DNA from 4 places in the Streptomyces sp. NPDC051907 genome. Region 2 is predicted to be linked to each of the others. Evidence: riboswitches for the same ligand, from Rfam matches in the RefSeq annotation. Region 2 holds a riboswitch; each other region holds the start of a gene.
What was found. Region 2 has a riboswitch for cobalamin ahead of AB0M39_RS07330 ((2Fe-2S)-binding protein). Riboswitches for the same ligand answer to the same signal wherever they lie in the genome.

Region 1 (6,851 bases), on a different contig from region 2:
CCTCTGATGCGGCGCGGCGGCCTGCACGGTCGCCGTCAGGTGCAGCTTGGTGAGCGTGCCCCGGGGCCGCTGGGATCCGGTCGTGCGCCCGTGCTCGGTACGGGCCCGGGAGCGGCGGCCGGCCGCGCCCTCGCCGAGTCCGGGCACGCTGAGGACCTTCGTACGGAACGGCTCGGCGGCCTTGACGGCGGCGCGCTCGCCGGCGCCGCTGCCGCTCGGCTCCTGCTGCGGCGCGGGAGCGGGGGCCTCGGGGGCCTCGGGCACATCGTCCGGCTGGGCGCCGTCGGGTGCCGCGTCCGGCCCCTCGCCCTGCGGAGGCACTCCGCCGCCGCCGGGCCCGCCGTCGCCCGGACCCGGGTCCGGGTCCGGATCGTCGTCCGGCGCGTCCTCGCCCTTGAACTGGTCCAGGGTCTCGTCGAGCTTGTCCTCGTCGAGGCCCGGCGCGTCGAAGGGCGCGCGGCGCCTGCGGTGCGGCAGCGCGAGCAGCGCGGCCTGCCGTACGTCCTCCGAGGTGACGTCGGTGCGTCCGGCCCACGCGGCGAGCGCGGTCGCCGTCCGGGCCATCACGATGTCCGCCCGCATCCCGTCGACCTCGAACGCGGCGCAGGTCGCGGCGATCTGGAGCAGCGCCGCGTCCCCGAGCGCCACCTGCGGCAGCAGCTCGCGCGCGGCGACGATCCTCTCCCGCAGCGAGGTCTCCTCCTCGGCCCAGCGGGCGGCGAAGTCGGCCGCGTCGTCGTCGTAGGCGAGCCGGCGGCGCACCACCTCCACCCGCTGCTCGGGCTCGCGGGACGCGGCGACCTCGACGGTCAGGCCGAACCGGTCCAGCAGCTGGGGCCGCAGCTCGCCCTCTTCGGGGTTCATCGTCCCGACGAGCAGGAAGCGGGCCGCGTGCCGTACGGAGACGCCCTCGCGCTCGACGTACGAGGAGCCCATGGCGGCGGCGTCGAGCAGCAGGTCGATCAAGTGGTCGTGGAGGAGGTTGACCTCGTCGACGTAGAGGATCCCGCGGTGCGCGTCCGCCAGCAGCCCGGGCTCGAAGGCCTTCACGCCCTCGGCGAGCGCCCGCTCGATGTCCAGCGCGCCGACGAGCCGGTCCTCGGACGCGCCGACGGGCAGCTCGACCATCCGCGTCGGCCGCGAGGCGTTCGCCCCGGGCTCGTGCGGCCCGTCGGGGCACTGCGAGTCCGGGGCCTCGGGCGCGCAGGAGAAGCGGCAGCCCGCGACCACGTCCATGACGGGCAGCAGGGCGGTGAGGCCGCGCACGATCGTGGACTTCGCCGTGCCCTTCTCGCCGCGGACGAGCACCCCGCCGATGGCAGGCGAGACGGCGTTGAGCAGCAGGCTCAGCCGCATGTCGTCCATGCCGACGACGGCGGTGAACGGGTAGGGAGCCGAGGCCATTAACGGGTACCCCTTTCGAGGGAAGTGCTGTGAACGAGCACGTCGGCGAGGTCGTGCAGTGCGAGGTCGTGTGGAGCGATGTCGTGCGGTGCGATGTCGTGCGGTGTGGAGTCGTGCGGTGCGAGGTCGTGTGGAGCGATGTCGACGGCGGCGGCCCCGCTCTGGCGGGGACGGTCCGGGCACAGCGAGGCGCCCGGCCGTACGGACTGTGTGCTCCCCGCCCACGCGGGGGTACCGCGGCCGGCGGCGCTCACGGCGCCCCCGGCGGCACGAACGGCAGACCCTGCGGCGGGCCGTTCTCGATCAGCCGCAGCAGCGCGTCCGTGTCGGCGTGCTCCTCGATCAGGTCGCCGAGGCGGTCCAGCTGCTCCTCGCGCAGGGCGCCGAACGAGGTGTCGGGGGCGGGCACGAAGCGCCGGCCGGCCGCCGCCGCGACCTCCCGCAGGAACGCCCGGCGGAAGCCGTCGCTCTCCAGCGAGCCGTGCCAGTGGGTGCCCCAGACGGCGCCGACCCTGCAGCCGTCCAGACTCCGTCCGTCGTCGTCGGAGAGGAACGCCTCGCCGCCCAGGACCTCGGCGACGCCATGGTGGATCTCGTACCCCTCCACCCGCTCGCCGAGCGCCTTGCCGACCGGCCGCGCCAGGGTCTTCTCGGCCGCGAACCGGACGCGTACGGGCAGCACGCCGAGACCGTCCACGGCCCCTGCCTTCGACTCGACGTCGTCGACGATGTGTCGGCCCAGCGCCTGGTAGCCGCCGCAGACGCCCAGCACCGGCCGGCCCTCGGCGGCGCGCCGCACGATCGCGTCCGCGAGCCCGCGCTCGCGCAGCCACGCCAGCGCCTTCACGGTCCCGCGCGTGCCGGGCAGGACGACGAGGTCCGCGTCGGCCAGCTCCTCGGGGCGGTCGACGAACCGCACCACCACGCCCGGCTCCGCGGCCAGCGCGTCCACGTCGGTGAAGTTGGACATCAGGGGCACCGCGCACACGGCGACCCGCAGCACGTCCTCGCCGACGGGCGGCGCGACGACCGACTCGCGGACCGCGCCCCGCAGGGACACGCGCAGCCCGTCCTCCTCGTCGATGCCGAGTCCGTGCGCATAGGGCAGCACGCCGAGCGTCGGCCGCCCGGTGAGCTGCTGGAGCATGTCGAGACCCGGCTCCAGCAGCGTCACATCGCCCCGGAACTTGTTGACCAGATAGCCGGCGACCAGGTCCTGGTCCTCGGGGCCGAGCAGCGCCGTCGTGCCGAAGAACTGCGCGAAGACCCCGCCGCGGTCGATGTCCCCGACCACGACGACCGGGAAGCGCGCGGCCCGTGCGATGCCCATGTTCACGATGTCCGTACGCCGCAGATTGATCTCGGCCGGACTGCCCGCCCCCTCGCAGATCACGGCTTCATATGTGCCCCGCAGCTCCTCCAGGCACTCCACGACGGTGCCCAGCAGCGCCTGCTGCCTGCCGCCGTGGTAGCCGCGTGCGCTGAGCTCGCCGACCGGCTTGCCCATCAGCACGACCTGGCTGGAGCGGTCGCTGCCGGGCTTGAGCAGCACGGGGTTCATCAGCGCGCTCGGCTCCACGCGCGCGGCCTGCGCCTGCATGGCCTGCGCCCGCCCGATCTCCGCGCCCTCGCGGGTGACGAAGGAGTTGAGCGACATGTTCTGGCCCTTGAAGGGCGCGACCTTCACTCCCTGGCGTGACAGCCAACGGCAGATGCCCGCCGTGACGACGCTCTTGCCCGCGTCGGACGTCGTTCCGGCGACCAGCAGGCCGCCGCCCCTGCGCCTGCTCATGCCCGCCCCTTCGCCCGTGCCGATGGACTTTCCGCGCCGCCTCGGGTCTTCCCGAGCGCGTGCGCCGCCACGCGGCCCGCCGCGCAGGCCGCCAGCGTCAGCCAGCCGACGCGGCGCGAGAGGCGCACCGCGCGTTCGATGTCGCCGAACTCGACCGGGCGGCCCCGGCCGTTGAGGACGGGCCGGTTCTCGACGCGTCCGCCGTACGAGAGGGCGCCGCCCAGCCGCACGCCCAGCGCCCCCGCGAACGCGGCCTCCACGGGGCCCGCGTTGGGGCTCGGGTGCTTGTCGGCGTCGGCCCGCCACGCCCGTACGGCCCCGCGCGCGTCCCCGCCCGCGAGGACCGCGAGCCCCGCGGTGAGCCGGGCGCCGGGCCAGCCGGCCACGTCGTCGAGGCGCGCCGAGGCCCAGCCGAACCGCCGGTAGCGCGGCGACTTGTGCCCGACCATCGCGTCCAGGGTGTTGACCGCCCGGAACCCCACCAGGCCGGGCACGCCCGCGAGCGCGCCCCACACCAGCGCGCCGACCACGGCGTCGGAGGTGTTCTCGGCGACGGACTCCACGACGGCGCGCGCGATCTGCTGCTCGTCCAGGGCCTGCGGGTCGCGCCCGCACAGATGGGGGAGCCGCTCCCGCGCGGCCTGGAGGTCCCCGGCGGCGAGCGCGCCGCCGACGGCCCGCGCCTCGCGGCCGAGGGACGTGCCCCCGACGACGGCCCAGGTGGCGGCGGCGGTCAGCGCGACGGAGGCGGCGCCGCGGCCGCGCAGAGCTCGGGAGACGAGGAGGGCGCCGCCCGCGGCGCCCCCGGCGCACAGGGCGGTGTGCAGCACGCCCCAGCCGCGGTGGTCACGCCACAGGACACGCTCGACGGCGCCGGCGGCCCGCCCGAAAGCGGCGACCGGATGCCCCCGGCGGGGATCGCCGAGCAGCAGGTCGCCGACGAGCCCGGCGGCGGCGCCGTACACGAATTCACGGTCGGCACGCATGGGTTCAGGCCGGCGTCTCGCCGCGAACGACCTTCATGGAGAAATTTGTCCTCACTCAGGGTGTCCGCGCCCTGGTTCGACGTGTCGGGCGGCGAGAGTTCCTGGCTCCCGGGGATGGACTCCCCGGTCACAGTGGCGGGACCGCGCCGGATTCGCACCGGCTTCCTCTTCTGCCGCCGTAGCTGGCCTCGGCAGTCCACCACGGTGCGCGAACACCCGTCAACCTGCCTTTGACCTGCGATGAGGGAGTGTGTTGGGGCACACACGCGGGCGGTTGAGCGCCGGGCGCGGAAAACCGGCGCCCGTATGTCCCGGCAGGCGCCGGCGGCCAGAAAAGCCGGGCCGGACACCCGAAGGGCGCCCGGCCCGGCCGGTGGTGCGAGGGGCGATCGCGGGGCGTCAGCCCCACGATCGGAAAGGCGATCGCGGGGCGTCAGACCACGATCAGAAGGCGTCAGACGACGATCAGATAGATGCCGAACGTCACTGCCGCCGCGCACAGCGCGAAGCAGGCGTACGCGCCGGTGCGCGCCAGGACCGCGGAGCCGCCCTGTGCGGCGGCCGCCTCCTGCTTGGTCAGGCCCACGATGCCCAGGGTGAACAGACCCACGAGGGCGACGGTGGCGAAGAGGCTCACGCCGAAGACGGAGCCGAGAGCTGCCCAGTCGATTTTCATTGGTGATCTGTCCTTACACCGAGGCCGCGGGGGCCGGCTCGGTGGCCGGAGCGGGGATGGTGGTCTTGAATTCCGGGGCGGGCGATTCCTGGGCGGGCGTGCCCGCCGGGGGCGGGGTGACGGCCGCGATGGCGGTGGTCACGACGCCCGCGGGCTCGGCGTCGCCGGACTCGACGTCGTTGACGTTGTTGTGGTCGACGACCTGGCGGCGGGAGACCAGCCAGATCGCGGCGCACGAGGCGACGAGGAAGACCGCGACGGCCGCGACGCCCCAGTCGCCCTGCTTGGTGACGAACTCCGAGCCCGCGGCGACCAGACCGGCGGCCGGCAGGGTCAGACCCCAGGCCACGAACATCCGGGTGGCGGTGGACCAGCGGACCACGCCGCCCTTGCGGCCGAGGCCGGCGCCCATGACCGCGCCGGAGCACGAGTGCGTGGTCGACAGCGAGAAGCCGAGGTTGGAGGAGGCGAGGATGACGCTGGCCGCGCTGGTCTGGGCGGCGAAGCCCTGCTGCGGCTGGAGGTCGGTGAGGCCCTTGCCCATGGTGCGGATGATGCGCCAGCCGCCGAGGTAGGTGCCGAGCGCGATGGCGATGCCGGCCGCGAGGATGACCCACATGGGCGGGTTGGAGCCGGGGGAGAGCACGCCGCCGGCGACGAGCGCCAGCGTGATGATGCCCATCGTCTTCTGAGCGTCGTTGGTGCCGTGCGCGAGGGAGACCAGGCCGGCCGAGGTGATCTGTCCGGCGCGGTAGCCCTTCTTGGTGGCCTTCGGGTCGGCGTTCTTGCCGATCTTGTACGTCAGCCGGGAGGCGAGGTACGCGGCGAGGCCGGCGACCAGCGGAGCCGCGATCGCGGGGATGAGGACCTTGGTGACGACGGTGCCGCCGTTGACCCCGCTGACGCCGACCGACGCGATGGTGGCGCCGATCAGACCGCCCATGAGGGCGTGCGAGGAGCTGGACGGCAGACCGATCAGCCAGGTCAGGAGATTCCAGAGGATGGCGCCGACGAGCGCCGCGAAGATCACTTCTGGGGTGATGCCTGCTTCTGTGACGATGCCGCTGGAGATCGTCTTGGCGACCTCAACGGACAGGAACGCGCCGACGAGGTTGAGCACGGCGGACATGGCCACCGCGGTCTTGGGCTTCAGGGCGCCGGTCGAGATGGTCGTCGCCATCGCGTTGGCGGTGTCGTGGAAACCGTTCGTGAAATCGAACACGAGCGCTGTCACGATCACAATCGCGAGCAGCAAGGAGATGTGTTCCATTTACCCAGGCAATCGTTTGACGTCAGTGGCCCGGTGAACGTACGTAACCTGAGTGAACGGAAGGTGAACTAGGGCGGACCTGGTGGTGTCCTGGAGTGAGGATTCATGGCTCCGCTTGCCAGTGGCCGAAGGGGCGGGAGTGTGCCCGGGTGAGGGCGCGGGGCGCGTCCGGGCGGCGACGGCTCAGCAGTCGCACGGGTCACGGCGCGGCGCGGACGAGGCGCCGGCCCGTCGACGGCTCCGCTCCGGGGGAGTTGAGCGAGGGCGAGAAGCGGCTTTCATGACAGTTCGAGGAGACCTTGATCACCTTTTGGCCTCGACGGTGGCCGCGCTCCGCCATCGGCCGCCTGGCAGGATCGTTCATATGACCGATCAGGTGCGGCAGGACGCGATCGAGCAGGCATGGCAGGACCTCGTGGCGACGGCGCGCAGGACCGCGGCCGAGGGTCTCGTGGTGGGGACCTCGGGCAATGTCTCGGTGCGGGTCGGCGACCTCGTCCTCGTCACCCCCAGCGGAGTCCCCTACGACCGGCTCGCCCCCGAGGACGTCGTGGCCGTCGATCTCGACGGCGACCAGGTGCTCGGCGAGTTCCGCCCCACGAGCGAGCTGCCGCTGCACCTGGAGGTCTACCGCGGCACGGACGCCCGCGCCGTGGTCCACACCCACGCGGCGCACGCCACCGCCGTCTCCACCCTCGTCGCCGAGCTCCCGCCGATCCACTA
Region 2 (6,851 bases):
ACGCCGGGCCCGATCAGCTCCTCGGGGGCTCCGAGCACCGTCAGGACGGGCGTGGCCGCGACGTACAGCAGCGCCCCGACGGCGGCGCCGGCGGCGAGCGCGGTGACCGTGCCGACCCGGACCACCCTGGCGACCTCGTCGGGGCGTCCTGCTCCGTGGCGTTGGGCGACCTGCACCTGGACGGCGGTCGCCCAGCCGCGTACGACGATGAGGGCGATCAGATAGACGGGCGCGGCGAGCGCGAACGAGCTCAGGGCGCGGGTGGACAGCCGGGCGAGCATGACCGTGTCCACGATGTTGAGGACGATCTGGGTCAGGCCGGCGATCAGCAGCGGGTACGCCAGCGTCCAGACCCGTCGTACGCCCGGGCGTGCGGGTGCTCTCCCGTCGGGATGGTCCCCGGCAGGTTCCTTCCCGGCGGGATGCTCCCCGGCGGGGGCGTTCAGGGCGTGCGCGGCCGCGCCGTCCGTGGCCGCTCCGTCAGCGGTGGAGCGGTCGGGTTCGGCGCGGCCGGTCTCGGAGCGGTCGTTCACAGGGTGGCCTGGGCGGCTTCCAGGAGTTCGACGTCGCGGTCGAGCAGGATCAGGGTGTCCACGCGTGAGTCCTTCCAGGCGAGGATCCGGTCGACGATCGCGGGAAGGGGCCCGACGAGCGCCGCCTCGTCGAGCAGGGAGTCCGGGACCGCCGCGACGGCGTCCTTCTTGTGGCCGTCGGCGAGGAGCTTCCGGATGGTCTGGGCCGGACCCTCGTAGCCCATCTGGCAGGCGACGTCGAAGTACGTGTTGCGTACGCCCGGCCCCACCGCTCCGATCAGATGGGCGAACAGCGGCCGCAGCTCCTCGCGTCCCTCCTCGACGGTGTCGGCGCGGGCCACGTACAGGATCGGGCAGATCCTGACGTCGTCGGGCGTCCGGCCGGCGCGGGCGAGCCCTTCGTCCAGCGGACGGGTCAGGGCCGTCTCGTGCTCGGGCGCGTACAGCCCGCAGAGCCAGCCGTCGGCGATCTCGCCGGTCAGTGCCACGCTGCGGGGGCCGATCGCGCCCAGATAGAGGGGGATCTCGGCGCGCAGCGGTGTCATCTCCGACTTCACCGGCCGGGCGTGTCCGCTGGACCCGGGTCCCCGGTACGGGAGTCGGTAGATCTCGCCGTCGTAGGCGACCCGTTCGTCGCGGGCGACGGCCTTGCGGACGATGTCGACGTACTCACGGGTCCGGCGCAGCGGTCTGTCGTACGGGCGGCCGTGCCAGCCCTCGACGATCCACGGGACGGACAGCCCGAGGCCGAGCCGGAAGCGGCCGCCCGAGAGCATGTCCAGGGTCATCGCGGTCATGGCGGTGGCGGCCGGGGTGCGCGCCGGGATCTGCATGATGGCGGTGCCGAGTTCGATCCGCTGGGTTCTGGCGGCCAGATAGCCGAGCACGCTGACGGCGTCGGGGCCGTACTCCTCCACGCTCCACACCGAGTCGACGCCGATCTGTTCGGCGCGCTCGACGATCGGCAGCACCTGCTCGATGGGTTCTCCGCCGTAGCCCAGGGCCAGCCCGAGTCGCATGCAGGGGCTCCTTCCTCGCGTAGTGATGGGGGTCGTCGGTGGGTGGTCGACGGGTGGCGCCGACGGGTCGGATCCGCGCCCGTCAGGAGACCCGCCAGGAGGCCCGTCAGGAGAAGGGCAGGGGGTCGAGCACCAGGGCGTCCTCTCGGAGCGGCCCGGGAACCCAGCCGCGGGCGACCGGCTCCTCGTAGAGCCGGCGGCCGCCGAGGAAGGGGAAGGCGGCCGGGGCGTTGCAGCTGAGACCGGGGACCAGGACGCGGGCGACGTGCAGGCCGGCGTCCCGCACGCTCGGTGTCGTCAGATCGACGGCGACGGCCCGCAGGCCCTGGGCCGTGATCTGCCGAAGCCCCCCGTGAAGTCCACCGTTCAGCCCGCCGTCCAGCCCGGCGCCGGAACCGGTGGTCGGGTTCGGGGGCAGTGCGCTGTCGGGCGTGCGCAGCCGGTCGAGCCGGGCGTCCTGCGCGCGCGGGTCGAGGTGGAGCTGCAGATGCAGGCGGACGTCGTTGACGTCGCGCAGGTCCGGCCGGAAGTCCTCCCGATAGGCGCGGTCGCTCCGGTACGGCCGGTAGGGCCGGTGGCCGATGCGGCCGGCTCGGACGGCGGTCCAGAAGTCGCCGTCGTGGTCGAGCAGTTCGAGACCGGTCTCGTGCATGCCGACCGCCTCGGTGAGCGCCTTGGCCGCCGCCGCTTCGGCGGTGGACCGGCAGGCGCTGCCGAAGGCGACCAGCCGGCGCGCCGGGTCCTCGACGAACGCGGCGACGACCGTGACGTCGAACGTCGAGGGGATGCGCAGGAAGGTCACCTGGAGTCCCGCGGTCCGGGCCTCGCCGACAGCCGCGTCGACGGGGCCGCCCGGCTGCGGGGCGAGGGCGGTCGCCGGAGCACCGCTCAGCCACCACAGGGTGACGGCGTCGCGCTCGAACACCTCCTCCAGAGCGGCGCGTCGCGCCTGCTCGGGGCTTGTGCCGGCGGCGGTGCCCGCCAGGATCGGGTAGTTGGTGGGCGGCTCGTCGCCGTGGGCGCCGCGGAAGTAGTTGACGTACGCCAGCGACGCGGGGACGAGGACCTCTCCCCCGCCGGCGAGGTCGGCGCCCGGCGCCCAGGCGATCTCCAGGTCGGGCGTCATCGCCACGAAGGGGAAGCCTCGGTGGGCGTACTGGGACGGCGAGTACAGAGCGAACTCGCGGGGGTCGACGGCGGGCCTGCCGGTGCGGGTCAGCTGTCGGTACGAGGCGATGGGCAGTGCGCCGGGGACGGCGTTGCCGCAGTAGCGTTCGACGGCTTCGCCCATGGCCGCGTTGCGCGCCTGGTCGTGGTCGCCGAGCGCGGCGCCGCCCGTGACGGCGTCGACCACCCACGGGGCGAACTCGGGCCGGGCCGACAGACGGGCGCTGTACGAGATGCAGCTCGGCACGGTCTCCACCCGGGGTCGGTCGAGGGTGACCCGGTCGATCAGGCCTGGCACCACGCGCTTCGTGCTCCTCTCCGGTTCCGGCGGTACGGCGCACGGCGGGGGGTGACGTGATGTCACCCCCCCCCGCCGCTCTCGTCAGTCTTCGGTCTGCTCGTCCTCGACGTCCTCACGCCACTCGAACGGTGCGTCGACCGCCGGGGTGTGGGACTTCAGCCCCTTCTGGGGCTCCTCGGGCTCGGCCCAGCCGTGGTGCGCCATGTGCGTCCTCCTCAGATCGGCACAGGACCTGCCAACTCACGTGCACATCCTGTGCAGTTGCGAGTGACTTGCATCAACACGGTAGAGGGAATGCGCCGGATTTCTCAATACCCGCCCGGGAGGAACTCGAGAGTTCATCCGGCGAGCGAACAGTCCTCGCACTTCTCTCCCGCTGGCACCCGGTAGTAAAGGCAGCAACTCCTGCGACGGAAGCTCAGATCGGGTGCGATGATATTTCCCGAGCCGGCCAGCCGGCCGGTATTCAGCAAGCCGTCGACGAGATCGGCGAGAGGCCCGCGAAGATCCGGTCTGGCCGCCAGGACGGCGCGCGCGGCCTCGGCCAGGGCCGACGCCGCGTTCCCGGCCAGCAGCCGGGGCGCCACCTTGACCTTCAGCCCGGCGGCCAGCGCGTCCAGATGCCGGCCCACGACGACCTCGTACAGCACGTCCGTGAGGCGCGGAACGCCGTCCACCAGCCAGCCGGTGGGAGACGTCGGCAGCCTCAGGTCCGGACCGTCGTCGGCGCGGTGCAGCCCGTGCAGATCCGGGACGATCCCGCTGACGACAGTGCAGGCCAGGACCGGTGACCACAGGCGCGCGGCGTGTCCGAGGTACACCATGGAGGCGCCGATGCGCAGTTCGCGGGTGCCATAGCGGTCGGCCGTCGCCGCGACCAGATCCGCGCATCCGTGCGCGTACGCGTCCTCGACCGGGTGCCAGCCTTCGTCGGAGCCTCCCAGCTCGATCGTGAAGAACGCGCCGAAGGCCCCGACCTCCTCCAGGGCCTCGGCGACGGATCGGACGGGGGCCTGCCGCAGGGCATTCACATCGACTCCCACATGTCTGGTCGTGGTGCACCGATTTCGGGTCGTGCGGATCGGATCCGGATTTCGGGTGAACGGAATTCACTCGCCGGGCATGACGAGGAAATCTCCCCGCCTTGGAATCGAAGGCTCGACGAATGGCGTCGCCAATCAGTCAGTCGCCGAATAGGGGACGGCCTTGGATCACCTCATTCCGAGAGGGTCGTCGAACGTCGGGGGCTACGGGGACGTCCGATCGCGTGGCGGCGCCCGGTTCTCCGGCCCGTGCCCAGGCGGCGAGGTCATGGGGCGGCGCCGGGGGCGTCGAGGGGGTCGAACCAGGCAGGCCGGCCGCCCGCGGAGGACGTCGGCCGAGTGCTGTACGTCGATGGCGCCGGCCGGTCGCACACGAGGACCCGGCACGGTACGCAACCGCCAGGCGACGGCCTTCTGGGCACGCGACAGGCCCTCCTCTCCGGGGAAATCCGCCCCAGTCACTTCGAGGAGGCGACCGCGTGAGTCTCCTGGCTCTCGGGTCGAAGCTCGTCCCGGCCTTCCCACCCGTACCCGGGCAGTGGTCTGTTCGGGATCCGCTCGCCGATCACAGTGGCGGGACCGCGCCGGATTCACACCGGCTTCCTCGATCCGCCGTCGCCTTTTCGCGGGACATCATGGCAGAAGACGCTCCACGCCATAAGCCCGCCGCCGCACCGGCCGAGGGTGCACGGCAGCGCGTGCGCAGCGTGGGCGCGCGTCGTGCGCCTCTGCGGGCTCATGCGCGCTCTGTACCAGCAGGCCGGTCTATGGTCACGCCGGGCGGGCCCGCCATGGAGACGGGACGAACACAGCGCGGCTCTCGTCGTGCCCGGCGGGCGGCCGGACGGTCACCGTCGCGGCCGGAAGCGCCGCCGCCCCGCCGGCGCTCATCACGACGGCGGGGCGGCGGCGACGCGTCGGTCAGCGATGGGTGAACTTCGCGGACCGCTTCTCCGTGAACGCGGCCATGCCCTCCTTCTGGTCGGCCGTCGCGAACACGGCGTGGAACAGCCGGCGTTCGAAGCGCACGCCCTCGGTGAGGGTGGTCTCGAAGGAGCGGTTCACCGCCTCCTTCGCCATCATCGCGACCGGGGCGGACATGCCCGCCACGGTCTCGGCGACGGCGAGCGCCTCGCCGAGCAGGTCGGCGGCCGGCACGATCCGGGAGACGAGCCCGGCGCGTTCGGCCTCCTCGGCGTCCATGGTGCGGCCCGTCAGACACAGCTCCATGGCCTTGGCCTTGCCGACCGCGCGGGTCAGCCGCTGGGAGCCGCCGATGCCGGGGATGACGCCGAGTTTGATCTCCGGCTGGCCGAAGACCGCGGTGTCGGCGGCCAGCAGGATGTCGCACATCATGGCCAGTTCGCAGCCCCCGCCCAGCGCATAGCCCGAGACGGCCGCGACGGTGGGGGTGCGCAGCTGAGCGATCCGGTCCCAGGCGGTGAACCAGTCGCTCAGATACATGTCCATGTAGCCCTGCGGCTGCATCTCCTTGATGTCCGCCCCGGCGGCGAACGCCCTGTCCGAGCCGGTCAGGACGATGCAGCCGATCTCCGGGTCGCGGTCGAGTGCCTCGGTCGCGGCGACGACCTCGTTCATGACCTGGAGGTTGAGGGCGTTGAGCGCCTTCGGCCGGTTGAGGGTGATCAGCGCGGTGCGGCCCTTGCGGTCGACGAGGATCGTCTCGTACGGCTCGGTCGTCGGGTCGGTCATGCGGGTGTTCCTGTCTGGTCGGCGGGGCGGACGGACCGCTCTCTGATGGCCCGTACGATCCCGGAGAAGTCCTGCTCCGCTCCCGGCCCTTCGGCGAACGCCTCGTACAGGGCGGCGGCGCTCAGGCCGAGGGCGGCGTCCACGCCGCCCTCGCGGATCGCGTTCGCCGCGAGGCCGAGGTCCTTCGCCATCAGGGGCGCGGCGAATCCGGGCCGGTAGTCGCGGCCCGCGGGGCTGCCCGGAACCGGTCCGGGGACAGGGCAGTTGACGGTGAGCGCCCAGCACTGGCCGGAGGCGGTGGACGCCACGTCGAACAGCGCCTGATGGGAGAGGCCGAGGCTCTCCCCCAGGACGAACGCCTCGCTGACCGCGATCATGGAGATGCCGAGGATCATGTTGTTGCAGATCTTGGCCGCCTGGCCGGCGCCGGCGGACCCGCAGTGCACGGCCTTCTTGCCCATGGCCGAGAGCAACGGCTCCGCCTCGGCGAACTCGGCCTCGCCGCCTCCTGCCATGAAGGTGAGGGTGGCGGCCTCGGCGCCCATCACTCCCCCGGACACCGGTGCGTCGAGCGCCCGATGCCCGGCGGCGACGGCAGCCTCGTGAGCGGCCCGTGCGTCCGCGACGTCGATCGTGGAGCAGTCGACGAAGAGGGTTCCCGGCCGGGCGGCGGCCAGCAGCCCCTGGTCCTGGTAGAGAGCGAGGACATGGCGTCCGGCGGGCAGCATGGTGATCACCACGTCGGCGTCCTTCGCGGCGCCGGCGGCGGAGGCGGCCCGCTCCACCCCCGCGGCGGCCGCGGCCGCCAGCGAGTCGTCCACGAGGTCGTAGCCGATGACGCGGTGTCCGGCCTTGACGAGGTTGGCGGCCATCGGGCCGCCCATGTGGCCGAGGCCGACGAAGGCGATGACGCTGCTCACCAGGGCACCTCCTGGGGGGAGTCGGTGGCGGCGAGGCGGAGTTCGCGCTCGCCGAGGGATGCGAAGAAGCGGTCCACGTCGGCGTCCGTCACCTCGGCGAGGGCGGCGGGGCTCCAGCGCGGGTTCCGGTCCTTGTCGACGACCTGTGCGCGGAT
Region 3 (6,851 bases), on a different contig from region 2:
GCGAACACCGCGGGGGATTCTCCGTCGAAGACCGGCCGCGGCACGTCGTAGACGATCCGCTGCACGAGCTGCGGGATGGCCTGGAAGCCTTCGGCGCAGCGGCCGTTCTGGTCGGCGAACGCCACGTGCGTACGGTGGTTGGCGCTGTCCGCGTTCTTGCCGTCCCAGCAGCTCTGGAACTTGAAGCTGCGGACCACCTTGCTGCCCTCGGGACAGATCGGGTACTTGTCCTTCAGCTGGCGGTTCTCGAAGCCGGTGCAGCTCCACGACGCGTTGGCGTTGGCGTTGCCGTTGACGAACGCCTTGGCGTCGCCGGTGATGATCCGCAGGAAGCGGGGCATCACGGTGACCTTGCCGACCGGGCTGCCCACGAAGTTCAGCGTGACCTCGGCGGGCGTCTGGATCTCGCCGACGTTCTTGTCCTTGCCGCCGCCGTCAGCGTTGGCGTCGGCCTCGTTCTGGCCGTTCTGCACACGCAGAACGGGCCAGTAGTAGGTCGACTTGTCGCCCTGGTTACGGCACGTGGTCTGACCGTTGGCGAGGTCGTCGTCGCTCGCGAACGCGTCGTTGGCCTGGTTGCCCACGTAGTCGTGCATATGGTGCGCGCCGTTGCTCACACCGGGCGCGACGATCACGTTGTCCGGGTTGAACTTGCCGTTCTCGTTCACACCGCAGTCGGTGGAGAAGACGCCTCGGGAGGCCTCGGCGAGCTGCTGGGGGTTGGCGACGTTGGGCTGGACGGACTGGATGTCGACGAAGTCGGACGCCTCGGGGCCGTTCTGCGCCTGGCCTCCGCTGCCGTTGCCCTGGCCGTCGCCCTGACCCTGCTCCTGGCCCTGCTGCCCCTGGCCCTGCTGCCCCTGGCCCTGCTCCTGGTCCTTGCCGTCACCGGCGCCGTTCGCGTCCGCGTCGTCCGCCTGCAGAATGCACGCCGCCATCGACTCCACGCCCTTGGGGCGCTCGCCGGCCACCTTGCCGATGGCTACGGCGATACGGTCGAGGCTCGCCGCGCGCTTGTCCTTCAGCGGATCGAGGACGGCGTTCTGGGCGAGCTGAGCGTCCCGCTCCATCCGCTCCTTGTCGTCGACGAACTGCTGGTACGCCTCGGTGATCTGGGTGTCCAGCGTGGCGAGTTCGCGGTCGACCTCGACCCTGGCCGCTTCGGGCACTTCGGGCAGCCCGTTCGCGACCTCGGGGCACTTGATCGTGGACGCGGCGGGGCCGGTGCTCCGCGTCTGGTTCTGCTCGCCGCCCCACCCTTCGCCGGCGGTGGCGGTGGTGTTGACCGCGATGAGGCCACCCCCGCCAAGGATCAACGCGATCGAGGCGACGACAACTCTTCTGCCGCTCTTGGGTCGTCTACGTGCTGTATGTCTCAACGGAGCTCCTATGCTTCGTTGCCGGTCGGCCGTGAGCGTGCGCCGGCTGAGAGGGGGCGGCAGCGCTGCGGAGCTACATACGGAGGAGGCGGGCGGAGCGTTCAAAGCGATCTGGAATTCGTAGAAACCTCCAGTCGCCGGGGGCGCCTGACGCTGTGTCGAGCCACAGCCCGCAGCGGCGGCGGGGCGTTCCCAGGGCGTACGGCCGCCAGCTCCGGCGGTCAGTTCCCGCAGGTCACGCCAGGAGACCTCCCCTCGGCCGCTCCTCGCGCACCCGGTCGAGGCCGGGCAGCACGGTGACATGCGGGAGCCCGGTGACCGGGTGCTCGCTCACGTCCGCCTCGACGCGGTAGACCTCGGCGAGGAGCGTGGCGGTGAGGACCTCCGCGGGCGTTCCGACGGCGACCACGCGGCCGGCCTCCATCACGCAGATCCGGTCGCAGAAGGACGCGGCGAGGTTGAGGTCGTGCAGCGCGATGACGGCGGTGACGCCGAGCCCGCGCACCAGCCGGAGGGCGTCGAGCTGATGGCGCAGGTCCAGGTGGTTGGTCGGCTCGTCCAGCACCATCGTCCCGGTGCGCTGCGCGAGGGCGCGGGCGATGAGAACCCGCTGCTTCTCCCCGCCGGAGAGGCGGTCGAAGGGCGCGTCCGCCAGCGCGGCGACGTCGAGCTCCTCGAGCGCGCCCACGATGATGCCGCGGTCCTCGGCGTCGTCGCCCGCGAAGGCGCGCTTGTGCGGGGTGCGGCCCATGGCCACCACGTCGTACACGGTGAGCTCGAAGTCCCCGGCCGTCTCCTGCAGTACGGCGGCGAGCCGCTGCGCGAGGCGCTTGCCGGGCATCCGCCAGACGTCCTCGCCGTCCAGCGCCACCCTGCCGGAGGTGGGGCGCAGCGCCCGGTAGAAGGTACGCAACAGGGTGGACTTGCCCGCGCCGTTGGGGCCGGCGAGTCCCACCACCTCGCCGGGCGCCACGTGCAGGGAGACCTGGTCCACCAGGGTCCGGCCGTTCACGACGACGGACACGTCCTCGACGTCGAGCGCGCCGGGCTTGGCTATCGGGGTGTCCGTCATCGGGCCGCCTTCCGTCGCATCAGCCAGAGGAAGAACGGGCCGCCGACCAGGGCGGTGAGGATGCCGACGGGTATCTCCTCCGGGCTGATGAGGGTGCGGGCCGCCAGGTCGGCGGCGATCAGGAACGCCGCGCCGAGCAGCGCGGCGGCGGGCAGGGCGCGGCGGTGGTCGGCGCCCACGAGCAGCCGCACCACGTGCGGCATGATCAGGCCGACGAACCCGATCTGGCCGCTGACCGCGACGATCGTGCCGATCATCAGGGCGACGAGCGTGAACAGCGCGGCGCGGAAGCGGTGGACGTCCAGGCCGAGGGCCGCGGCGGCCTCCTCCCCCGCCAGCAGCAGGTTGAGCGAGCGGCAGACGCCGAGCAGGACCGCCGTGCCGAGCAGGACCGCGCCCACGGGGATCCACACCAGCGTCCAGGTGGTGCCGGCCAGTCCGCCGAGCATCCAGCGCAGCGCCGACTGGGTCTTGTGCGGGTCGTTGGAGGTGACGACCAGCAGGCTGGCGACCGCCGAGAGGACCTCGGCCATGGCCACGCCCGCGAGGACGAGCCGCACGGTGGTCATCCTGCCGCCGGAGCGGGCCAGGAAGTAGACGGCGATCAGCGCGGTCAGCGCGCCGAGGAACGCGGCCACGGGCAGGGAGAAGATCCCGAACAGGGTCACATGGAAGACGAGGACCAGCACCGCGCCCACCGACGCGCCGGACGACACCCCGAGCAGCATGGGGTCGGCCAGCGGGTTGCGGACGAGAGCCTGGAGCGCCATCCCGGACACCGACAGGCCCGCGCCGACCACGCCGGCCAGCAGGACCCGGGGCAGCCGGACGTCGAGGACGATCGTCTCGCGGACCGGCGTCCAGGTCGGCTCGGCCAGCGACGGATGCACCTGGTGCAGCAGGATGCTCCAGACCTGGCCGGCCGGCACGTTGATCGAGCCGATCGCGATGCCCGCGGTCGCCGCCGCCGCTACCAGGGCCCCGAGCAGCGCCAGGACCAGAGGATAGGGAACGGCGGTGCGCCGGACCGCGACCGCCCCGGCTCCGGCCGGGCCGCCCGCCGCCTTGGCGGGCCCGGCCGCCTCCGTCGCATCGGCCGGGCCGGCCGCCTCGGTCGTCTCGGTCGCCTCCGTCACTGGAAGCGGTCCGGGTGGATCTGGCGGGCCAGCGACTCCACGGCGGCCGGCACCCGGACGCCGAGCACGGTGGAGGAGAGCGGCAGCACGGCGAACCGCTTGTTCTTGATCGCGGGCACGTCCTTCAGCGCCGGGTTGGCGAGCAGGAACTTCTTCTTGTCCTCGACGGGCTGGTCGCCGTAGTCGTAGATGACGATGACTTCGGGAGCCCGCTCGGCCACCTGCTCGAACGACACGTCGCCGAACGTCTTGTCCACGTCCGCGAACAGGTTCACACCGCCCGCTCGCTTGATCATCTCGTTGCCGATGCCCGCGCCGCCCGCGGTGAACGCGGTCTTGTCGCCGCTGTCGTAGACGAAGAGCTTGGTCGGAGCGACGCCGGCGAGCTTGCCGTCGACCCCCTTGAGGACGGTGTTGAGCTTCTTCACCTGCTGCTCGGCCCGCTCCGGCACGCCGAAGATCTTGGCGACGGTGCGGATCTCCTCGTCCATCTTGGCCATCGTCACGGGCTTGGAGCACTCCTCGATATTGAGGTGGGTGTCGACCCCGGCGTCGGTGAACGCCTTGCGGCCGCGTCCCTCCTTCTCGTCGAAGGTGCTGGAGAACCCGCCGTAGACGAAGTCCGGCTCGGCGGCCAGCAGCGTCTCGAAGGAGGGGTACTCCTTCGCGAGCACCTTGATCCCGCCGTAGGCTGCCTGGTACTCCGGCAGGATCTTGTCGTCGAGATAGCCCGTGCCCACCATCGACTTCTCCAGCCCGAGCGCCAGCATGATCTCGGTCGCGTGCTGGTTCAGCGACACCGCCCGCTGCGGAGGACGCTTATAGGTGGTCTTCACATCGCAGTTGGTCACCGTGAGCGGAAAGCCCTTGGCGGCGGAGCCCGCCGACCCGGTGTCCTTCCGGGCGCCGCCGTCGCCTCCGCAGCCGACGGTCAGCAGAGCCGCGGCTATCGCCGACAGCACGAACTTGGGGTACTTGCCCGTCATGTGATGGGTCCTCTCACCGGAGTCGTCGCAGGGTGGATCGGTGGGTCATCGCGTGTCGTCGGGGGAGGGCACGGACCGTGCGCGGCCCGGCGGGGTGAAGACGTACAGGTCGAGCACGTCCGGCAGCGGGGCGACGCCGGGGCCGCCCGCTCTCACCCAGTCGACGACGTCCTCGGTCGCGGCGGGGTCGTTGACCAGGCCGAGCCAGACCGGCCGGGCGCCGGCGGCACGTCCCGCGGCGGAGGGCTGTACGACGATCACGTTCGCCTGGTCGCACACGTCGAGGCACTCGCAGACGCGGACGGGCGCTTGAGTGCGCAGACGGGCGGTCTGCTCCGCGTGATCGACGCCGGTCACCTTGGAACTGCCGCAGCAGCAGTCCCGGCATACGACGACCCGGCACGGCGCCGGCTCGCCTGACAGTCCCCCGATGGGCATGCCGACAAGTCCTCCCCTCTGGGGAAATCCGCCCCAGACACTTCGAGGAGGCGACCGCGTGAGTTTCCTGGCTCTCGGGTCGAAGCTCGTCCCGACCTTCCCACCCGTACCCGGGCAGTGGTCTGTTCGGGATCCGCTCGCCGATCACAGTGGCGGGACCGCGCCGGATTCACACCGGCTTCCTCGATCCGCCGTCGCCTTTTCGCGGGACATCATCGCAGACGGGAACGGCATGTCGTACCGCGCGTTCGGACGTACGAGGGGCGGGCGCGAGCGGCGCGCGCCTCCCCGGGGCCGACGCCGAGCAAGGCGGCCCGCTCCGACGCGGTCGCTCGGACACGGCCGCTCGGAAATCCGCTTGACCGCCCTTCTATGGTTCCCGCATGACGACCACGCTCCGCCTGGAGAAGATCACCCCGAAGAACTTCGACGCCGCGATCGGCATACGAGTCCGGCCGGACCAGGAGCACTTGGTCGCGCCGGTCGTGAAGTCCCTCGCCGAGGCGTACGTACACCCGGAGGCAGCCTGGCCCCGTCTGATCCTCGACGGCGACCGGCCCGTCGGCTTCCTCATGGCCTTCCTCGACATCGACTTCGCCGACGACGGCACGGGCGCCGACATCCGCTCGGGCCTGTGGCGCCTCAACATCGCGGCCGGCGAGCAGGGCAAGGGGTACGGCCGCTTCGCGGTCGAGTCCGTGGCCGCCGAGATCCGCCGCCGCGGCGGCGACCGCCTGACGGCCACCTGGGAGCCGGGCGAGAGCGGCCCCGAGCGCTTCTATCTCGGGCTGGGGTTCCGGCTGACGGGCGAGAAGAGCGGGGGCGAGACGGTGGGCGAGCTGGAGTTGGGCTAGGCCCCCGGCCTAGTGAGCCGATGCCCTGCTCCTCGCCGAGATCGCACGCGGCACGACGGCGGGGCGGCTGGACGGCACGACGGCTGGCGGGCTGGAGGGCGGGAGGGCGGGCACCGCCGAAGGGCCCGCTGCCGGATGTGTCGCCTGGTACGGGCCGACGCTCACCGCCCGCGTTCAGTACCGCTGAGCCTTGGCGATCTTCGCCGTAAGCGCCAGGTCGGCGGGCTTCCGGCTGATGGCGAGGGGCCGAGCCCGCTCGCCCGGCTCGAGGTCCTCCGCGCCGACGATCCTCGTCTCCACCGCCTTGCCGTCGGCGTCGACGAAGTCCACCTGCACGGCGTACGACGCCTGCTCGTCGGTGCTGTTGGCGATGTTGACGACGACCGCCTGCAGACCGCCGGTCTCGGCTCTGGGCCTCCCCGTCAGCGAGACGTCGGAGGTCGCGTTGCCCTTTCCCTCCACGTTCTTCAGCTGGGCGGCGGCCGCCTCGTTCGCACGGGTCAGCTCAGCCGAGACCGACGCCTCGAAGGAGGAGGCGGCAGCGGAGGCGGACGAGGCCGCGGCGCGGGCCGACTCGAGGGCGGACTCGGCGGCGGAGGCCATGGCCGAGGGCGGCGTGCCCGAGAACGCGGACGTGTCGGGGGGCGTCGGGCGGGGGCTGAACGTCGTCGCGCCCTCCGTGTCGCCGCTGTCGGTGCTGCACGACGACAGCGCGGCCACGCTCGACGCGACGACGACGCACGTCAGGGCGACCGTCGCCAGCCGTCGCCTGCCGGGCCGGCCCTTCGCGCATGCGGTCATCTGGACTGTCCTCTCCCAGCTGGCGACCGAGGGACGCTCCCTCCGGTGGCGCCCATGACGAACGGCCGTGCCCCGTGCACCCTGCGCAGGGCGGGGTCGGCCCCGGGCTCTACTGGTCGCCGGCGAGCTGCTCGGCGAGTTCCTTCTCGTCCTCGTCCGCCATAGACGTCTTGAGGACGGTTCCG
Region 4 (6,851 bases), on a different contig from region 2:
CGGCGGCCTTGACCAGGTCCGGCCAGTTGTTCTGGGCGTCGACCGTCAGCCAGACCGTGATCTCCTTGGCGCCGCCGGCTTTGTCTCCGCTCTTGTCGGAATCGCCACAGGCCGCAATGCTGACCATCATGCCCGCGACGCCTATCGCCGCGATGAGCTTGCGCTTCACGCCACCCTCCTCAGGGATGCCTGCAAACCCCTGCCCACCGCGAAGACTTACGCCGATTACTGCTCGTGGGGCTGGGACCTGGCCTTAATGGTTTAGACCAGTAGTCGGGAGCTTGGCCTAGACCTTTGGGGGTGTCAAGGGTGGATAAGAAGGGCGCTCGAGTCCGTTATCGGACCGACACATGAGGGACCGGGGCGCCGTCCGGCCATCCGGAGCCCGCCGCAGGGCGTCCCGCCTGGTGGACTAGACCAACACGGGAGCGGGCGGTGTATAAGAGGAGGTACGTCGTCCCTCGTCGTACAAGCTGGAGGGGACGTCGACGACTCGCGACCGGACCGTGCCACCATGTGAGCCGCAACAGACGGAGGAGCCGGTGACGGCAGCAGCACAGGAGTCGGGGAGGCAGGCCATGGCCACGGACGGGGGCGGCACCGAGACCGAGGGCGGGCCTGGGACCCGCACCGCGCGCGTGCCCAAGTACTACCGCCTCAAGAGGCACTTGCTCGACATGACGGAGACGCTCCCGCCCGGCACGCCCGTGCCGCCGGAGCGGACGCTCGCCGCCGAGTTCGACACCTCGCGCACGACCGTGCGCCAGGCGCTCCAGGAGCTGGTCGTCGAGGGCCGGCTGGAGCGCATCCAGGGCAAGGGCACCTTCGTGGCCAAGCCCAAGGTCTCCCAGGCGCTCCAGCTCACCTCGTACACCGAGGACATGCGGGCGCAGGGCCTGGAGCCCACCTCCCAGCTGCTCGACATCGGCTACGTCACCGCCGACGACACCCTCGCCGGGCTGCTGGACATCTCCCCGGGCGGGCGCGTGCTGCGCATCGAGCGGCTCAGGCTCGCCAGCGGCGAGCCGATGGCCATCGAGACGACGCATCTGTCGGCCAAGCGCTTCCCGGCGCTGCGGCGCAGCCTGGTGAAGTACGCCTCGCTCTACACGGCCCTGGCGGAGGTCTACGACGTCCACCTCGCCGAGGCCGAGGAGACGATCGAGACCTCGCTGGCGACTCCGCGCGAGGCCGGGCTGCTCGGCACGGACGTGGGCCTGCCGATGCTGATGCTCTCGCGCCACTCGGTGGACGCGCAGGGCGAGCCGGTGGAGTGGGTGCGCTCGGTCTACCGCGGCGACCGGTACAAGTTCGTGGCCAGGCTCAAGCGGCCGCAGAGCTGACGCGCACGGAGGCCGGGCGCCCGCGACCGTGCGGCGCCCCCTCCGGCGGCCCGCCGCCCCCCGCCGCCCCCGCCACGCCTCCGCCCGCCGCCTCCGCCTGGAAGCGGCGCACGCGGTGTAGCGCGGCTCGTCTTCCTGCTCTACGGTCCCCTCGTCATCGCATGGACGGGAGGGACGACCCGGTGCGCACGCGATCCCCGGGAACCACCGCCGCCGGGACGGCCGGCGCCGCGCTCGGCTCGTACGCCGGCGGACGCCGCTTCCGCTCGCGCTTCTCCCCCGCCGCATGCCCAAAAGGCCGCGGCAGGCCGTCGGCGCGGTACGGCGGTACGTACGGGAATTGCTGGACGAGTCGGCGTAGATACGTTTTGTCGTACAGCTGCGCACCTATGAGTCAGTGCGGCCGAAACCGTCCCGCGGGGAATTCGAGCGGATACGGACGGACCAACAGGAGTCGGACCCCGCTTCCGGGTTGCGGCGCCGCTGAACTGGGCTCTCATCGAAAGTCGTTGCCGTACCGATATGCGGACAGGGGGTGCGGGACGCCGAGCCCTCGCCTAGATTTCCTGCGCATTACAGGTGATCAGCAAGGGGACGGAGTCGCCGTATGACAGCAGTGCCCGAGGCGCCAGAAGTGCCGGATGAGCCTGAAGCGCCCGAAGTGAGACAACCCGTGGTCACTCCCGTGCGCGTGATCGTCGCCCTCTGCCTCGTCGCGCCCTTTGTGGCGATGCTCTGGGTGAGCTCTTATGCCAAGGTCGATCCGAAGTTCATCGGCATTCCCTTCTTCTACTGGTATCAGATGCTCTGGGTCGTCATTTCGACCGTTCTGACGATGGTCGCGTATCAGCTCTGGCAGCGTGACCAGCGCGCCCGAAAGGCAGGTGCGTCGAAGTGAAGGACGGCGTGAACGGCGTCGCACTCGCCGTCTTCATCTTCTTCTTCCTGGCCGTCACGGTCATGGGATTCCTCGCGTCGCGCTGGCGCAGAGCCGAGAACGAGAACAGCCTCGACGAATGGGGCCTGGGCGGACGGTCGTTCGGCACCTGGGTCACCTGGTTCCTGCTCGGCGGCGACCTCTACACGGCGTACACCTTCGTCGCCGTCCCGGCGGCGATCTACGCGGCGGGCGCGGCGGGCTTCTTCGCCGTCCCGTACACGATCCTCGTCTACCCGCTGATCTTCACCTTCCTGCCGCGCCTGTGGTCGGTGTCGCACAAACACGGATACGTCACCACATCCGACTTCGTGCGCGGACGGTTCGGCTCCAAGGGGCTCTCGCTGGCCGTGGCGGTCACCGGCATCCTGGCGACGATGCCGTACATCGCGCTCCAGCTGGTCGGCATCCAGGCCGTGCTCGACGTGATGGGCGTCGGCGGCGGCGAGACCACCCACTGGTTCGTCAAGGACCTGCCGCTCCTCATCGCCTTCGGCGTGCTGGCCGCGTACACCTACTCCTCCGGGCTGCGGGCGCCGGCGCTGATCGCGTTCGTGAAGGACACGCTGATCTACATCGTCATAGCGGTGGCGATCATCTACATCCCGATCAAGCTCGGCGGCTTCGACGAGATCTTCGCCAAGGCCGGCGAGGCGTACGCGCAGATCAACCCGGCGACGGACAAGCCGAAGGGCGCGCTGGTGCCCGGGGAGATGGGCCAGTGGGGCTATGCCACGCTGGCGCTGGGCTCCGCGCTGGCGCTGTTCATGTACCCGCACTCGATCACGGCGACGCTCTCCTCGCGCAGCCGTGACGTGATCCGCCGCAACACCACGATCCTGCCGCTGTACTCGCTGATGCTGGGACTGCTGGCGCTGCTGGGCTTCATGGCGATCGCGGCGGGCGTGAAGGTGAAGAACGGGCAGCTGGCGATCCCGCAGCTGTTCGAGAACATGTTCCCGGACTGGTTCGCGGGCGTCGCGTTCGCGGCGATCGGCATCGGCGCCCTGGTGCCGGCGGCGATCATGTCGATCGCGGCAGCGAATCTGTTCACCCGGAACATCTACAAGGACTTCATCAAGCCGGACGCGACGCCGGCGCAGGAGACGAAGGTCTCCAAGCTGGTGTCGCTGCTGGTGAAGGTGGGGGCCCTGGCCTTCGTTCTGACGATGGACAAGACGGTCGCGATCAACTTCCAGCTGCTGGGCGGAATCTGGATCCTGCAGACCCTGCCGGCGCTGGTGGGCGGCCTGTTCACCCGCTGGTTCCACCGCTGGGCGCTGCTCGGGGGCTGGGCCGTGGGCATGATCTACGGCACAGCGGCCGCGTACGGAGTGGCCTCCCCGACGCAGAAGCACTTCGGCGGCTCGTCGGCGGAGATTCCGGGCATCGGCGAGATCGGCTACATCGGTCTGACGGCCTTCGTGCTGAACGTGGTGGTGACGGTAGTGCTCACCTTCGTCCTGCGGGCGCTCAAGGCGCCCGACGGCGTGGACGAGACGAGCCCGTCGGACTACACCGCGGACGCGGGCGACCCGGGCGTCCAGGTCGAGCTGCCCAAGGCGACGGCCGGCGCCGGGCACTGAGGGAACGCTCCACAAGGGGCGGGGCGGGGGCGAGTCCCCCTCCCCGCCCTTCTCCATGGCCGGCGCCGATCCCGGAGCCCGCGGCAGCCGCAGGCGGCCCCCAAGGCGCCTCCCCACGGCCTCCAGACGGCCTTCCCAAGGCTTCCAGACGGCCTTCTCGCGGCCTCCAGACGGCCTCCTCGGCCGCCTCGCAAGCCGAACTCCCACGCCCCCTAGGCGAGGACGGCTAGGGCCAAAGCCCCGAGGCCGACACAACATGTGGGGGGTGCCTCATCAACCCGCCCCCACATGTATGCTCGTGCTCGCTGTCGCCGCAGGGGAATCCGGTGCGAATCCGGAACTGTCCCGCAACGGTGTGCTGTGGTGCGCTTTGTCGTATCCGCGCCAGTCCGAAGACCTGCCGACGGTGCATCCGGCTCGACCGATCCGGGTGCCGAGACGTCCGGGCCTCGCGGTTGGGCCGGTGGACGCCGTTCGGTGTGCTCCCCTGAGCCGGGTGCGCACACCCTCCAAACGGCCTCCCCTCCCCCGCGGCCCAGAGCCGAGCGAGGGAGAGCACCACGTGACCATCGCGCCAGCCGATCCGGCTTCAGGCATCGCCGAGCAGGCAGCCGACGGGCCTGGGACCGCGCTTCTGCGGACCCTGACCGACCTGACGGCCGACCTGCCCGACACCGACCCCGGCCGGGTCGCCGCCGCCGCGCTGCGCGGTCGCAACGCCCAGTCGGACGCGGCCGAGCTGCGGAGCCTGGCCACCGACGCGGCCGCGGGGCTGATCTCCGAGGACCCTGCCTACTCCCGGCTCGCCGCCCGCCTGCTGACCCGTCACATCGCCGACGAGGCCGCGGGACAGGGCGCGGTGGCCTTCTCCGCGTCCGTCGCCGTCGGCTACCGCGAGGGCCTGATCGCCGACCGCACCGCCGCGTTCGTCGAGCTGCACGCCGACCGCCTGGACGCCCTCCTCGACCCGCAGGCCGACGACCGCTTCGGCTACTTCGGGCTGCGCACCCTCTACAGCCGCTACCTCCTGCGCCACCCGCTGACCCGTCAGGTCATCGAGACCCCACAGCACTTCATGCTGCGCGTGGCCTGCGGGCTCGCCGAGGACGAGTCGGTGCGCGCGCTGGACGAGGTCGCCGCGCTGTACGGGCTGATGAGCCGGCTCGACTACCTCCCCTCCTCGCCCACGCTCTTCAACTCCGGCACCCGCCACCCCCAGATGTCGTCCTGCTACCTGCTGGACTCCCCGCTGGACGAGCTCGACTCCATCTACGACCGGTACCACCAGGTCGCGCGCCTGTCCAAGCACGCCGGCGGCATCGGACTCTCGTACTCGCGCATCCGCGCCCGCGGCTCCCTCATCCGCGGCACCAACGGCCACTCCAACGGCATCGTGCCGTTCCTGAAGACCCTCGACGCCTCGGTCGCCGCGGTGAACCAGGGCGGCCGGCGCAAGGGCGCCGCCGCGATCTACCTGGAGACCTGGCACGCGGACATCGAGGAGTTCCTCGAGCTGCGCGACAACACCGGCGAGGACGCCCGCCGTACGCACAACCTGAACCTCGCACACTGGATCCCCGACGAGTTCATGCGCCGCGTCGAGGCCGACGCCGACTGGTCGCTGTTCTCCCCGGCCGACGCGCCGCACCTCGTCGACCTGTGGGGCGACGAGTTCGACGCCGCGTACCGCAAGGCCGAGGCCGAGGGCCTGGCGCGCAAGACCATCCCGGCGCGCGACCTGTACGGCCGGATGATGCGCACCCTCGCGCAGACCGGCAACGGCTGGATGACCTTCAAAGACGCCTCCAACCGCACCGCCAACCAGACCGCCGAGCCCGGCAAGGTCGTCCACTCCTCGAACCTGTGCACCGAGATCCTCGAGGTCACCGACGACGGCGAGACCGCCGTGTGCAACCTCGGCTCGGTCAACCTCGGGTCGTTCGTGACCGAGGGCGGCGAGCTGGACTGGGAGCGTCTCGACGAGACCGTCCGCACGGCCGTCACGTTCCTCGACCGGGTCGTGGACATCAACTTCTACCCGACCGAGCAGGCCGGGCGCTCCAACTCCCGCTGGCGGCCGGTGGGCCTGGGCGCGATGGGCCTCCAGGACGTCTTCTTCAAGCTCCGGCTGCCCTTCGACTCGCCCGAGGCGAGGGCGCTCTCCACCAAGATCGCCGAGCGGATCATGCTCGCCTCGTACGAGGCGTCCTGCGACCTCGCCGAGCGCAACGGTCCGCTGCCGGCCTGGTCCGAGACGCGCGCGGCCCGGGGCGTCCTGCACCCAGACCACTATGGCGCCGCCGTCGAGCTGAACTGGCCGGCTCGCTGGGAGGCGCTGCGCGCCCGCGTCGCCGAGGTCGGCATGCGCAACTCGCTGCTTCTGGCCATCGCGCCGACCGCGACCATCGCCTCGATCGCCGGCGTGTACGAGTGCATCGAGCCGCAGGTCTCCAACCTCTTCAAGCGCGAGACGCTCAGCGGCGAGTTCCTCCAGGTCAACGGCTACCTGGTGGAGGAGCTGAAGAACCTGGGCGTGTGGGACGCGCAGTCCCGCGAGGCGCTGCGCGAGTCCAGCGGCTCGGTACAGGGCTTCAGCTGGATCCCCGAGGACGTGCGGGCGCTGTACCGCACGGCGTGGGAGATCCCGCAGCGCGGCCTGATCGACATGGCGGCGGCCCGCACGCCGTTCCTGGACCAGTCGCAGTCGCTGAACCTGTTCCTGGAGACGCCGACCATCGGCAAGCTGTCGTCGATGTACGCGTACGCCTGGAAGCAGGGCCTGAAGACGACGTACTACCTGCGCTCCCGCCCCGCGACGCGGATCGCCCGCGCGGCCGGCGGCCCCTCGGCCGCCGTCCCCGCCCCCATCCCCCTGCAGCAGGCCGCGCCCGACGCGGACGCCGTCGCCTGCTCCCTTGAGAACCCCGAGTCCTGCGAGGCCTGCCAGTAATGAGCACCACCGACGCCGAGAAGAACCTGCTCGAT

Region 1: it holds a riboswitch for cobalamin, as region 2 does, so the genes downstream of both, AB0M39_RS16080 (cobalamin biosynthesis protein) here and AB0M39_RS07330 ((2Fe-2S)-binding protein) in region 2, are expected to answer to the same signal.
Region 3: it holds a riboswitch for cobalamin, as region 2 does, so the genes downstream of both, AB0M39_RS35460 ((2Fe-2S) ferredoxin domain-containing protein) here and AB0M39_RS07330 ((2Fe-2S)-binding protein) in region 2, are expected to answer to the same signal.
Region 4: it holds a riboswitch for cobalamin, as region 2 does, so the genes downstream of both, AB0M39_RS26430 (ribonucleoside-diphosphate reductase subunit alpha) here and AB0M39_RS07330 ((2Fe-2S)-binding protein) in region 2, are expected to answer to the same signal.

What each region holds. Positions count from the first base shown of each region.
Region 1 covers NZ_JBFAYB010000025.1:13,469-20,319, forward strand. Annotated here, with positions in the region: gene AB0M39_RS16070 (putative cobaltochelatase) at 1-1,404, opposite strand, end outside; gene AB0M39_RS16075 (cobyric acid synthase) at 1,655-3,196, opposite strand; gene AB0M39_RS16080 (cobalamin biosynthesis protein) at 3,193-4,182, opposite strand; cobalamin riboswitch at 4,258-4,390, opposite strand; gene AB0M39_RS16085 (hypothetical protein) at 4,637-4,858, opposite strand; gene AB0M39_RS16090 (inorganic phosphate transporter) at 4,872-6,128, opposite strand; gene AB0M39_RS16095 (class II aldolase/adducin family protein) at 6,493-6,851, shown strand, end outside.
Region 2 covers NZ_JBFAYB010000007.1:144,305-151,155, reverse strand. Annotated here, with positions in the region: gene AB0M39_RS07350 (MATE family efflux transporter) at 1-533, opposite strand, end outside; gene AB0M39_RS07345 (LLM class F420-dependent oxidoreductase) at 530-1,552, opposite strand; gene AB0M39_RS07340 (YcaO-like family protein) at 1,659-3,020, opposite strand; gene AB0M39_RS07335 (hypothetical protein) at 3,102-3,224, opposite strand; gene AB0M39_RS07330 ((2Fe-2S)-binding protein) at 3,359-4,042, opposite strand; cobalamin riboswitch at 4,524-4,717, opposite strand; gene AB0M39_RS07325 (enoyl-CoA hydratase) at 4,985-5,776, opposite strand; gene mmsB (3-hydroxyisobutyrate dehydrogenase) at 5,773-6,696, opposite strand; gene AB0M39_RS07315 (enoyl-CoA hydratase/isomerase family protein) at 6,693-6,851, opposite strand, start outside.
Region 3 covers NZ_JBFAYB010000108.1:19,546-26,396, reverse strand. Annotated here, with positions in the region: gene AB0M39_RS35480 (DUF1996 domain-containing protein) at 1-1,379, opposite strand, end outside; gene AB0M39_RS35475 (ABC transporter ATP-binding protein) at 1,615-2,451, opposite strand; gene AB0M39_RS35470 (iron ABC transporter permease) at 2,448-3,452, opposite strand; gene AB0M39_RS35465 (ABC transporter substrate-binding protein) at 3,584-4,573, opposite strand; gene AB0M39_RS35460 ((2Fe-2S) ferredoxin domain-containing protein) at 4,619-5,011, opposite strand; cobalamin riboswitch at 5,051-5,241, opposite strand; gene AB0M39_RS35455 (GNAT family N-acetyltransferase) at 5,395-5,865, shown strand; gene AB0M39_RS35450 (FxLYD domain-containing protein) at 6,040-6,666, opposite strand; gene AB0M39_RS35445 (DUF1269 domain-containing protein) at 6,776-6,851, opposite strand, start outside.
Region 4 covers NZ_JBFAYB010000057.1:45,380-52,230, forward strand. Annotated here, with positions in the region: gene AB0M39_RS26410 (extracellular solute-binding protein) at 1-169, opposite strand, end outside; gene AB0M39_RS26415 (GntR family transcriptional regulator) at 579-1,343, shown strand; gene AB0M39_RS26420 (DUF3311 domain-containing protein) at 1,951-2,241, shown strand; gene mctP (monocarboxylate uptake permease MctP) at 2,238-3,866, shown strand; cobalamin riboswitch at 4,142-4,286, shown strand; gene AB0M39_RS26430 (ribonucleoside-diphosphate reductase subunit alpha) at 4,429-6,816, shown strand; gene AB0M39_RS26435 (ribonucleotide-diphosphate reductase subunit beta) at 6,816-6,851, shown strand, end outside.